DNA from 2 places in the Flavobacterium kingsejongi genome. Region 1 is predicted to be linked to the other one. Evidence: riboswitches for the same ligand, from Rfam matches in the RefSeq annotation. Region 1 holds a riboswitch; the other holds the start of a gene.
What was found. Region 1 has a riboswitch for S-adenosylmethionine ahead of FK004_RS10510 (trans-sulfuration enzyme family protein). Riboswitches for the same ligand answer to the same signal wherever they lie in the genome.
Positions count from the first base shown of each region.

Region 2: another riboswitch for S-adenosylmethionine. It lies ahead of FK004_RS07840 (homocysteine S-methyltransferase family protein); the one in region 1 lies ahead of FK004_RS10510 (trans-sulfuration enzyme family protein).

Region 1 is NZ_CP020919.1:2,389,315-2,393,981, reverse strand. It holds gene FK004_RS10520 (HlyD family secretion protein) at 1-812, shown strand, start outside; gene FK004_RS10515 (MFS transporter) at 813-2,444, shown strand; SAM riboswitch class I at 2,530-2,638, shown strand; gene FK004_RS10510 (trans-sulfuration enzyme family protein) at 2,784-3,962, shown strand; gene FK004_RS10505 (homoserine dehydrogenase) at 4,140-4,667, shown strand, end outside.
Region 2 is NZ_CP020919.1:1,813,590-1,818,256, reverse strand. It holds gene FK004_RS07845 (vitamin B12 dependent-methionine synthase activation domain-containing protein) at 1-1,372, opposite strand, end outside; gene FK004_RS07840 (homocysteine S-methyltransferase family protein) at 1,424-2,422, opposite strand; SAM riboswitch class I at 2,653-2,757, opposite strand; gene FK004_RS07835 (hypothetical protein) at 2,897-3,430, opposite strand; gene FK004_RS07830 (OsmC family protein) at 3,607-4,059, opposite strand.

The DNA.
Region 1 (4,667 bases):
GCGATACGTTAGTGATCATCGACAATCGGGAATATACCGCTAAAGTTATGGAAGCCGAAGCAGCCCTTGAAGATGTAAAGGCACGGCTGGTCGTACTCGATGCCACCATACAAACGGCACAAACCGGAACTGCGGTGAACAGGGATATGATTGCTTCCGCAAAAGCTAAACTCGTCGAGAAACAGCAGGACCTGAAACGCTATAAAAATTTATTGCAGGAAGAGGCGGCAACCTTACAGGAATTTGAACAAACGCAGGCAAAATATGATGTTGCCACAAGTGAGTTCAATGCCACCCGAAACAACCTGAAAACCACCCACTCCAAAATTGAAGAGCTGGAATCCAATCACGGACTATTGAAAGCAGAGATCAAGCAAAAAGAAGCCTTGTTGGATTATGCCAAAATCAATCTGGAATATACTGTGATTACCGCTCCATATTCCGGAAGGCTGGGGAGGAAAACGATACAGGAAGGGCAACAGATACAGGCGGGACAAAGCTTGGTTCCCATTATCAATGAAAACCAAAAATGGGTAACCGCCAATTTCAAGGAAACCCAAATCCAGGATATGCATGTAGGCCAATCGGTTGAGATTAAAGTGGATGGTTATGACAATACGGTATACCAAGGCACAATTGAAGCGATTGCCGGATCTACGGGATCTAAATTCTCCCTGCTCCCTGCCGATAACTCCACGGGAAACTTTGTCAAAATTACTCAACGTATCCCCGTAAAAATAAAATTTTCAGAAAAAGACATAGAACAAATAAAAGCCGGGATGAATGTAATTGTTTCGGTAAAAAAGAACTAAATGGACAAGAATATCTATTTTAAAGAATGGATCCACAACTGGAACTGGGGAATGCGAACTGCATTGTTCCTGATCCTCCTGTTTTCTATTGTCCAATTTTCCCTGTTCTCCCTGACCCAAAATTATGTAATTTCCTATTTTGGCGCACAGCCGGAAGATATTACTTTTTCGATTCAGGTTACTTACATTTCACTGCTATTCTCGCTTCCGTTACAGGTACGTTTCCTGAATTATTTCAACACCCAAAAATACCTGATTACTGTATTATTGGTGGGAATATTCCTGAATTTGCTCCTGATGAAAACCAATGATATCCAAATGTTTATCCTCTTACGATTTTTCCAGGGTATCATTATCAGCCTGATTGCAGGAGGAATGCTGACCTTAATTTTCTCCAGGCTGCATAACGAAAAGAAACAGGCAGTCGGTTATTCTGTTTTTTATGGAACGCTATTGGGAAGCAGCGTGGCAGCGGGTGCACCTACTGCCTGGATTATCGATAATATGGACTGGAGGATGATTTATTACATCGTAATCCTCTTTCAGATCCTTTCGATTATTATTGTATTGCTTATTTTCAGGCCGGAACGTACCCATAAAAAATACCCATTATATCAAATTGACTGGAAAGCGTATATTATCATGGGAGCCGGAATGTTGGCCGTAGCCTATTGCATGGTGTATGGCCCAAAACACTATTGGTTTGAAGATCCTACAATTGTTTACACGAGTTTTGCTGCTATTTTCCTGATTGCATTATTTGTTTTACGCCAGCTAAAAAGTAAAAGGCCCATTATCCATTTTAGCATTTTCAGGTCCGGAAATTTTATCATCGGGCTGATTTTACTCGCCCTTTTTTACGGGCTAAAAGACACGATCAATTTAGTCTACAACTATGTGAGTGTTATGGCACAATGGTCAAATTACCAATACATCCAACTCGCTTTTTTTAATATTCTGGGGATGGCAATTACGATGTACATAGCTTCCCAACTGGTCATGAAAAAACGATTCCCACTGCACTTTTTCCTGGTTACGGGTTTTGCGCTTATGCTGGGATTTAATTATTGGATGTATTGCATCATGAGCAGTGATTTGGCATTTACCGATTTAATCATTCCTATCTTCCTGCAGGGAGCAGCATCAGGTATGTTATTTGTCCCCATCGCGACTTTTATATTGGCTTCTGTTCCGGTGACTACAGGAATATCAGGCAGCCTTGTAGCGGGAAATGTGCGTTTTTTCACCACACTGAATTCTTTTGCAGGATATTATACCCTCCAGCTTTTTTACAACCAGCACTACAAAGAGCAGTTCCTCGCCTACTTGACGCCTTATGATACGGTTTATAACGAACGTAATGCCGCTTTGGTCCAATCGTATATTGGAAAAGGATTCAACCTGACAGAAGCAACTGCGCTTGCCCGGGCTTCGATCATGCAATCGGTAAAAACCCAAAGCCAATTGCTGACCAACCAAAGTATTTTTTTATTGGTCTCTGTGTTGCTTTTGGGCATCATTTTAATCACCCTGATTGCATTCCTTTTCAAAAAGAGAATGCCTAAATCCAAAAATAAGGCTGTTTTAGCTACAGAAACACACACAATAACTACCTACAAAACAACACTTTAAAAAATAATTTTAAAATTTAAAATAAATAATTTGGTAAAACCATTTATTATGCTCTAAATTTGCACTCAAGTTCTTTAAAAGATTATTCTTATCCAGAAAGACCGAGGGAATTGACCCGATGACGTCTTGGCAACCTGTTCACATGTGAATAAGGTGCCACATTCAACCCTTGCTTTGGCAGGGATAGATAAGCTTAGAAAATAGTACATAATACTTCAACATATTATATGCTCTTCTGACTTATCGGGAGAGCATTTTTTATTTCCGCTCTTTCGATATCTGGTTTCGAATGTTTTTTATTGATTAAAAAATATAAAAACATTTTTAAAACATTTCAAAATGAGCGAACAAACACAAATCCTGAACAGCATTCCCGTAGATCCATTAACCGGTTCCATTTCTGTACCAATTTACCAAACTTCCACTTTCGTACAGGAAGCGCCAGGTGTCCACAAAGGATACGATTATGCCCGAAGCAATAACCCGACCCGAAAAGTACTGGAAGATATTATTGCAAAACTTGAAAACGGTACAAACGGCTATGCTTTTGCCAGTGGACTTGCTGCAATCGATGCTGTAGTCAAACTATTGAAATCCGGCGATGATATTATTGCTGTAGATGATATTTATGGCGGCGCATTTCGGTTATTCACCCATGTCTATGAAAAATTTGGCATTAGTATCAACTATGTCGATTCGACAAATGCTGCTAATATTGCAAATGCAGTAACAGACAAGACAGCACTGATCTGGATTGAATCCCCGACCAATCCTACCCTTAAAATATCGGATATCCGTGCAATCGCCAAAACGGCCAAAGCACATAACATCCTACTGTGTGTGGATAATACTTTTGCTTCCCCGGTATCCCAAAAACCAATTGACCTTGGGGCTGATATTGTAGTGCACAGTGCCACAAAATACATTTCCGGACATAGCGATATTATTGCGGGATTGGTTGTTACTGCTACTGAAGAATTGGGAGCCAAGATTAAATTTATCCAAAATGCTTCCGGCGCGATACTCGGGCCTTTCGACAGCTGGTTGGCCATACGTGGTATCGAAACCCTTTCGTTACGCATTCGTCAACATGCCGAAAATGCACAACAGATAGCGGAATACCTGATCGAAGAAAAGCTAATCAAAAATGTGTATTATCCAGGGTTGCCAAGCCACCACAATCATGAGATTGCCAAATCACAACAAAAATATTTTGGCGGCGTGATTGCTTTTGATCTTGTGATTGATGACAAAGCACTAGCTTCCAAAATCGTCTCTTCTACAAAACTGTTCAAACTGGCAGAAAGCCTTGGAGGCGTAAAAAGCCTTTGTTGCCTGCCGTGTGAAATGACCCATAAATCCATTCCGGCTGAAAAACGCTATCAATCCGGAGTAACCGATAGCCTGATTCGCCTTTCTGTAGGACTCGAAGATGCAGAGGACCTGATTGCCGACCTGAAACAGGCTTTTGCCAGTGCAGTACATGAAAACATCACCGAAACCGCCAACGTACTCTAATAATCCTCGAAGCTCTATTCGTTACTTTCAGGCAGTGTCTTTTTGTTTTGCCTACCGGGGTGACCCCACTTTGTTCGCCATCGCAAAAAGCACGCTGCTTCTCTTTCTGCAAGCCCACTATTTCCAAAAAAAAGTGTGCCTGCATTCCAAAAAATAAAATCTCTTTTAAGAAATACAATGTCAAGAAAAAAATTAAATATAGGATTATTCGGTTTCGGCTGTGTCGGCTTTGGTTTATATGAAGTCCTCCAGAAAACACCAGGCTTAAAGGCCAACATCAAAAATATTTGTGTAAAGGATAAAAATAAAGCGCGTGAAATCAGTTCAGACCATTTTACCTTCGATAAAAATGACATCTTTAATGATCCGGAAATCAATGTTATTGTAGAACTCATTGATGATGCCGATGCTGCTTTTGAAATTGTTTCCACCGCTTTAAAAAGTGGAAAGGCAGTAGTTTCCGCCAACAAAAAAATGATCGCGGAGCATTTTACAGAATTGCTCGAACTGCAACGTAAATATAATGTACCGCTATTGTACGAAGCTGCCTGTTGCGCCAGTATGCCCATCATCCGGAATCTGGAAGAATACTATGACAATGACCTGCTGGAATCTATTGAAGGTATAGTAAACGGCTCGACCAATTACATCCTGACCAAAACATTCAAGGATAATATCTCCTATGACGAAGCCCTGGCTGAAGCC
Region 2 (4,667 bases), 580 kb from region 1:
CTGCCAAAGCGGTTTCCAGAACCTCTTCGCCGGGAGTACCGATATTTTTATGGGTTTGGATGTAGTCCTCCAGTGCCACATAAGCCTCGGGGTTTTTATTTTTCCAGTATTCCGGTGTTTTCACACCGCCTTCAGGTATTGGAGGGCGTTTTTCAGCTTCTATAAAAGGCAACAAATAGGCAACGGCTTTTTTCATCACCCGTGCCGATTTCACCACCTGCGGCAGGAACATCTTCCCACTTCCAAATAAATCCCCGACAACGTTCATTCCCGCCATCAGGTTAATTTCGATAACCTCTATAGGCTTTGAAGCCAGTTGCCGTGCTTCTTCAACATCGGTTTCTATAAATTCGTCAATCCCTTTTACCAACGCGTAGGTTAGCTTTTCCTGTACCGGAAATGAACGCCATTCCTGCGCCTGCTTTTCGGTAACTTTAGTACCGCCTTTTACATTTTCGGCAAAGGCCAGCAGTCGTTCTGTAGCATCATCCCTTCGGTCTAACAGTACATCTTCGACATGTTCCAGCAGGTCTTTAGGGATTTGATCGTAAATTTCCAGCATTTCAGGGTTTACAATCCCCATTGTCATTCCATTCTGCACAGCATAATACAGGAAAACAGAATGCATTGCTTCCCGAACACGGTCATTTCCACGAAAAGAGAAGGATACATTACTCACCCCACCACTAATACTGGCATACGGAAGATTTTCTTTGATCCATTTGGTTGCCCGGAAAAAATCAACAGCATTCTGGCGGTGCTCTTCCATTCCTGTGGCAACCGGGAAGATATTCGGATCAAAAATAATGTCTTCAGCATGGAATCCTACCTTTTGCGTAAGCACATCATAGGAGCGCTTACAAATTTCAATACGGCGCTCATAGTTGTCTGCCTGCCCAGTTTCATCAAATGCCATGACAATAACCGCAGCACCATATTTCTTGATGAGTTTCGCCTGACGGATAAAATTTTCTTCGCCTTCTTTCAGGCTGATGGAATTCACTACACTTTTACCCTGTGCGATTTTTAATCCGGCTTCGATGATCTCCCATTTGGAACTGTCAATCATCACCGGAACGCGGGATATATCGGGTTCGGAAGCGATCAGGTTCAGGAAGGTCGTCATGGCATGAACACCATCCAGCATTCCCTCATCCATATTAATATCGATGATCTGGGCACCGCCTTCTACCTGAGTCCTGGCAATATCCAGTGCTTCTTCGTATTTTTCTTCTTTGATTAACCGTAAGAATTTCCGGGAGCCGGTCACGTTGGTACGTTCCCCTACATTCACGAAAACACTTTCGGGTGTTATGATTAAGGGCTCCAGCCCTGATAATTTTAAATATCTTTTACAGTCAACATCTGCCATTTTCTTGTTTCTTTTATGATCGTGCTGTACGGCACATTGTATTGATGCGTATTATTGGGCAACTACAGTACGCGGTGGATAAGCGCTGGCTACTTCCGCAATAAGGCGGATATGTTCCGGATTTGTTCCACAGCATCCTCCTATTATATTAATCAGGTTGTCTTCCAGGTATTCCCGGATCAGGACCTGCATTTCTTCAGGAGTCTGGTCGTATTGCCCAAAAGCATTTGGTAATCCGGCATTTGGATGGGCTGAAATATTAAAGCTGGTATTGTGGGATAATCGCTGCAGGTACGGCTTCAATTGATCGGCTCCCAAAGCACAATTAAACCCCACACTTAATAAGGGGATATGAGATATGGAAATCAGGAAAGCTTCTACGGTTTGCCCGGAAAGTGTTCTCCCGGAAGCATCGGTAATGGTGCCGGAAACCATGATTGGAATTTCAATATTGCGCTCTTCTTTCACTTCTTCGATGGCAAACAAAGCCGCTTTGGCATTGAGTGTATCGAATATGGTTTCTACCAATAGCAAATCAGAACCTCCATCAATAAGGGCTTCCGTTTGTTGCTTGTAGGCAATTCTCAGGTCATCAAAGGTAACTGCGCGATATCCCGGGTCGTTCACATCAGGCGACATGCTGGCCATCCGGTTGGTTGGCCCTATAGATCCGGCTACAAATCGGGGTTTTGCCGGGTTCTTTGCCGTAAACTCATCTGCCACTTCACGGGCAATACGCGCCGATTCATAATTAAGTTCATAGACCAGTTCCTCCAGATGGTAATCGGCCATCCCAATAGTGGTTCCTGAAAAAGTATTGGTCTCCACAATGTCGGCACCCGCTTCAAAATATTGGCGGTGGACGTCGCGTATTGCCTGTGGCTGGGTTAGGGATAACAGGTCATTATTGCCCTTGAGCGGATGTGGAAAATCCTTAAAACGTTCCCCACGAAAATCGGCTTCAGAGAAATTATACCGCTGTAGCATTGTTCCCATGGCACCGTCAAGGACCAGGATTCTTTCTTTTATTGCTTCGTTTATTCTTGACATACTTTTTATTTATTGATGGGTTCGTTACTCTCGGATTTTAATCCGGAGCTACGTCCTTAAAAAGTTCAATGTCTTTTTCATTTGCGCCAGCACCCTAGTGAGCTTCCCTATTGGAAAATCCAAATAGGTATGGCAAAAACAGCATGGCAAAAGCCGGAACTATTGGTTTCGAAAAAAATAATATGTGTATGTAATCAGGAAAAGCGGAGAATACCGGAAAGTATTTCTGTATGTTATCTATCCAATTTCTTGGTAGAATGTAGCACCTTCTTTAAAAGATTAAAGGGTTGCTAAGGCTTCACCGGGTCTAATCCCTCTGCCTTTCGTGATAACTGTCAATATGTTTATGAACACTGCAAAGTAATGCAATATGTTTGGAATTTACAACACTTTGCCCAAATTAATGCTGTGTGTGGCCTTTAGGCATTACGTCCCTGATATTTTTACTATACCCCCAGGACCAACAGGAAAAAGTTATACTGCTATTTCCAATTGCTTTTGCCTGGCTATCACAATAATTTTCTGCAGCAGTGCTTTTGCTGTTTCCATACTATTTTTCCCATCAGGATGCAGGTAGAAAAACTGCTTCCCGAATTTTCTCAGCAGTCCATTGATTTCAGTATTAAAAGCCGGATGCACTCTGGAGAGCGTATTATTTATCGAGATAATATCAAAATCATTACGGATCAGTGTATCGTAATCGCGGACCAACGTATCACTACCGGTAGCATCTATCGCAATCAGGTTTTCCAAATGCTGGGCTTTCAGATAGGCTACAACAGCTTCAAACTGGAATGGGATCGGGAACTGCGTAAAATTGGCTTCCCATGAGTTTTTAAGGGACTCTTTCTCAAAAAAGGCTACTGTTGAATTGGTAATAACTGGAAAACTCAGGTCCAGTCCTTCTTTTTCGAGTAGTACTTTCTGTTCTTTTATGGCACTGTTGATCAGGGTACTCCCGATGGTTCCAAGGCCAAAAACGACTATGTTTATTTTTTGAACTGACATATTTTTATTTTTAATTGTTGGGTTCAGGTTGATTAATTGATACGGTGCCTAAAAAAGAACTGTCTTTGACTGACATTTCAAAGACAGCCTTTTTACAAGCACAACAACCTAAACAAAATTGTGCTCTTCACAAATAACAAAAAAACAAATAACACCGTTTGATTCCAGTATTGCTTTTACGCAACATGGGAATATTCTTTATATAAAACCAGCTCTACCGGAGTGCTGTTGATCAGATTATCATATACGGGACTTCTGAACTGTACTATTTTCAACCATTGTTGCAGTTCTTCCAGGGTGGCTTCCGTTGTTGGCTTCAGCACGATTTCAATACGGCTGAATCCCGCACGTTCCCCAGTAGCGATACCTTCAAACTTTTGGAAATCCAAATCTCCCGAAATTTCTACCTGCAGGGATTTTAATTCGAAATTCAGCTCTGCGGCAACTACTTTTCCGATCTCATTGATACATCCGGCGAATCCGGCGAGTATATATTCATAGGGGCTCGCGCCACTGAGTTCGGGATAACGGGAATTAGTCCCTATCCTCACATCGGCATTTTGGGTTTTTACTACAAATTGTTCTTTGCTTCTGGCATATCCCAGAACGTTTATGGAAGTTGTACTCATGATTTTAGGTATATTGAAGTTGATGGTTTGTTACTGAAAATAAAAAAGCCCTTTTGGCCTGGCTGCCAAAAGGACTCTTCACTAGATATAAAAACTAAGATTAAGTCATTTCATTTGGCAATGGCAACAGCGATAGCAGCACATCATAATGCGGCAAATCATATTCATACAAATTGTTGTTCCTGCTGTCATTTTTATTTCTTTTTAGTGCTGCCAAAATTGGCTTGCTCCCGTTATTGAATTTTATATAAAAAAAAAGCCTCTGCGAATGGCAGAGGCTGAATGCTATATTTTAAAAAATTAAAATTATGCAAAAGAGTCCCCTGCGGAAAGATTCCACATCGTACGACACATATTGCAAATAGTAATTTTCATTTTTATTTCATTTTGATACTGCAAACTTCAGAACTATTTTTGGAATTACAATGCTCAAATCTAAACTTTAACATTTCAACCTTTTAGTATATATATTTAAATACTACGTATTTATATTTTTTTGAAATGGCCCTTTTTGCATATTAAATGGAAAAAAAAGTTAAGATTTATTTTCATTTCAAAAAGCTTTCATACATTTGCACTTCAAAATCCAGAGGAAAAATTTGAACTGA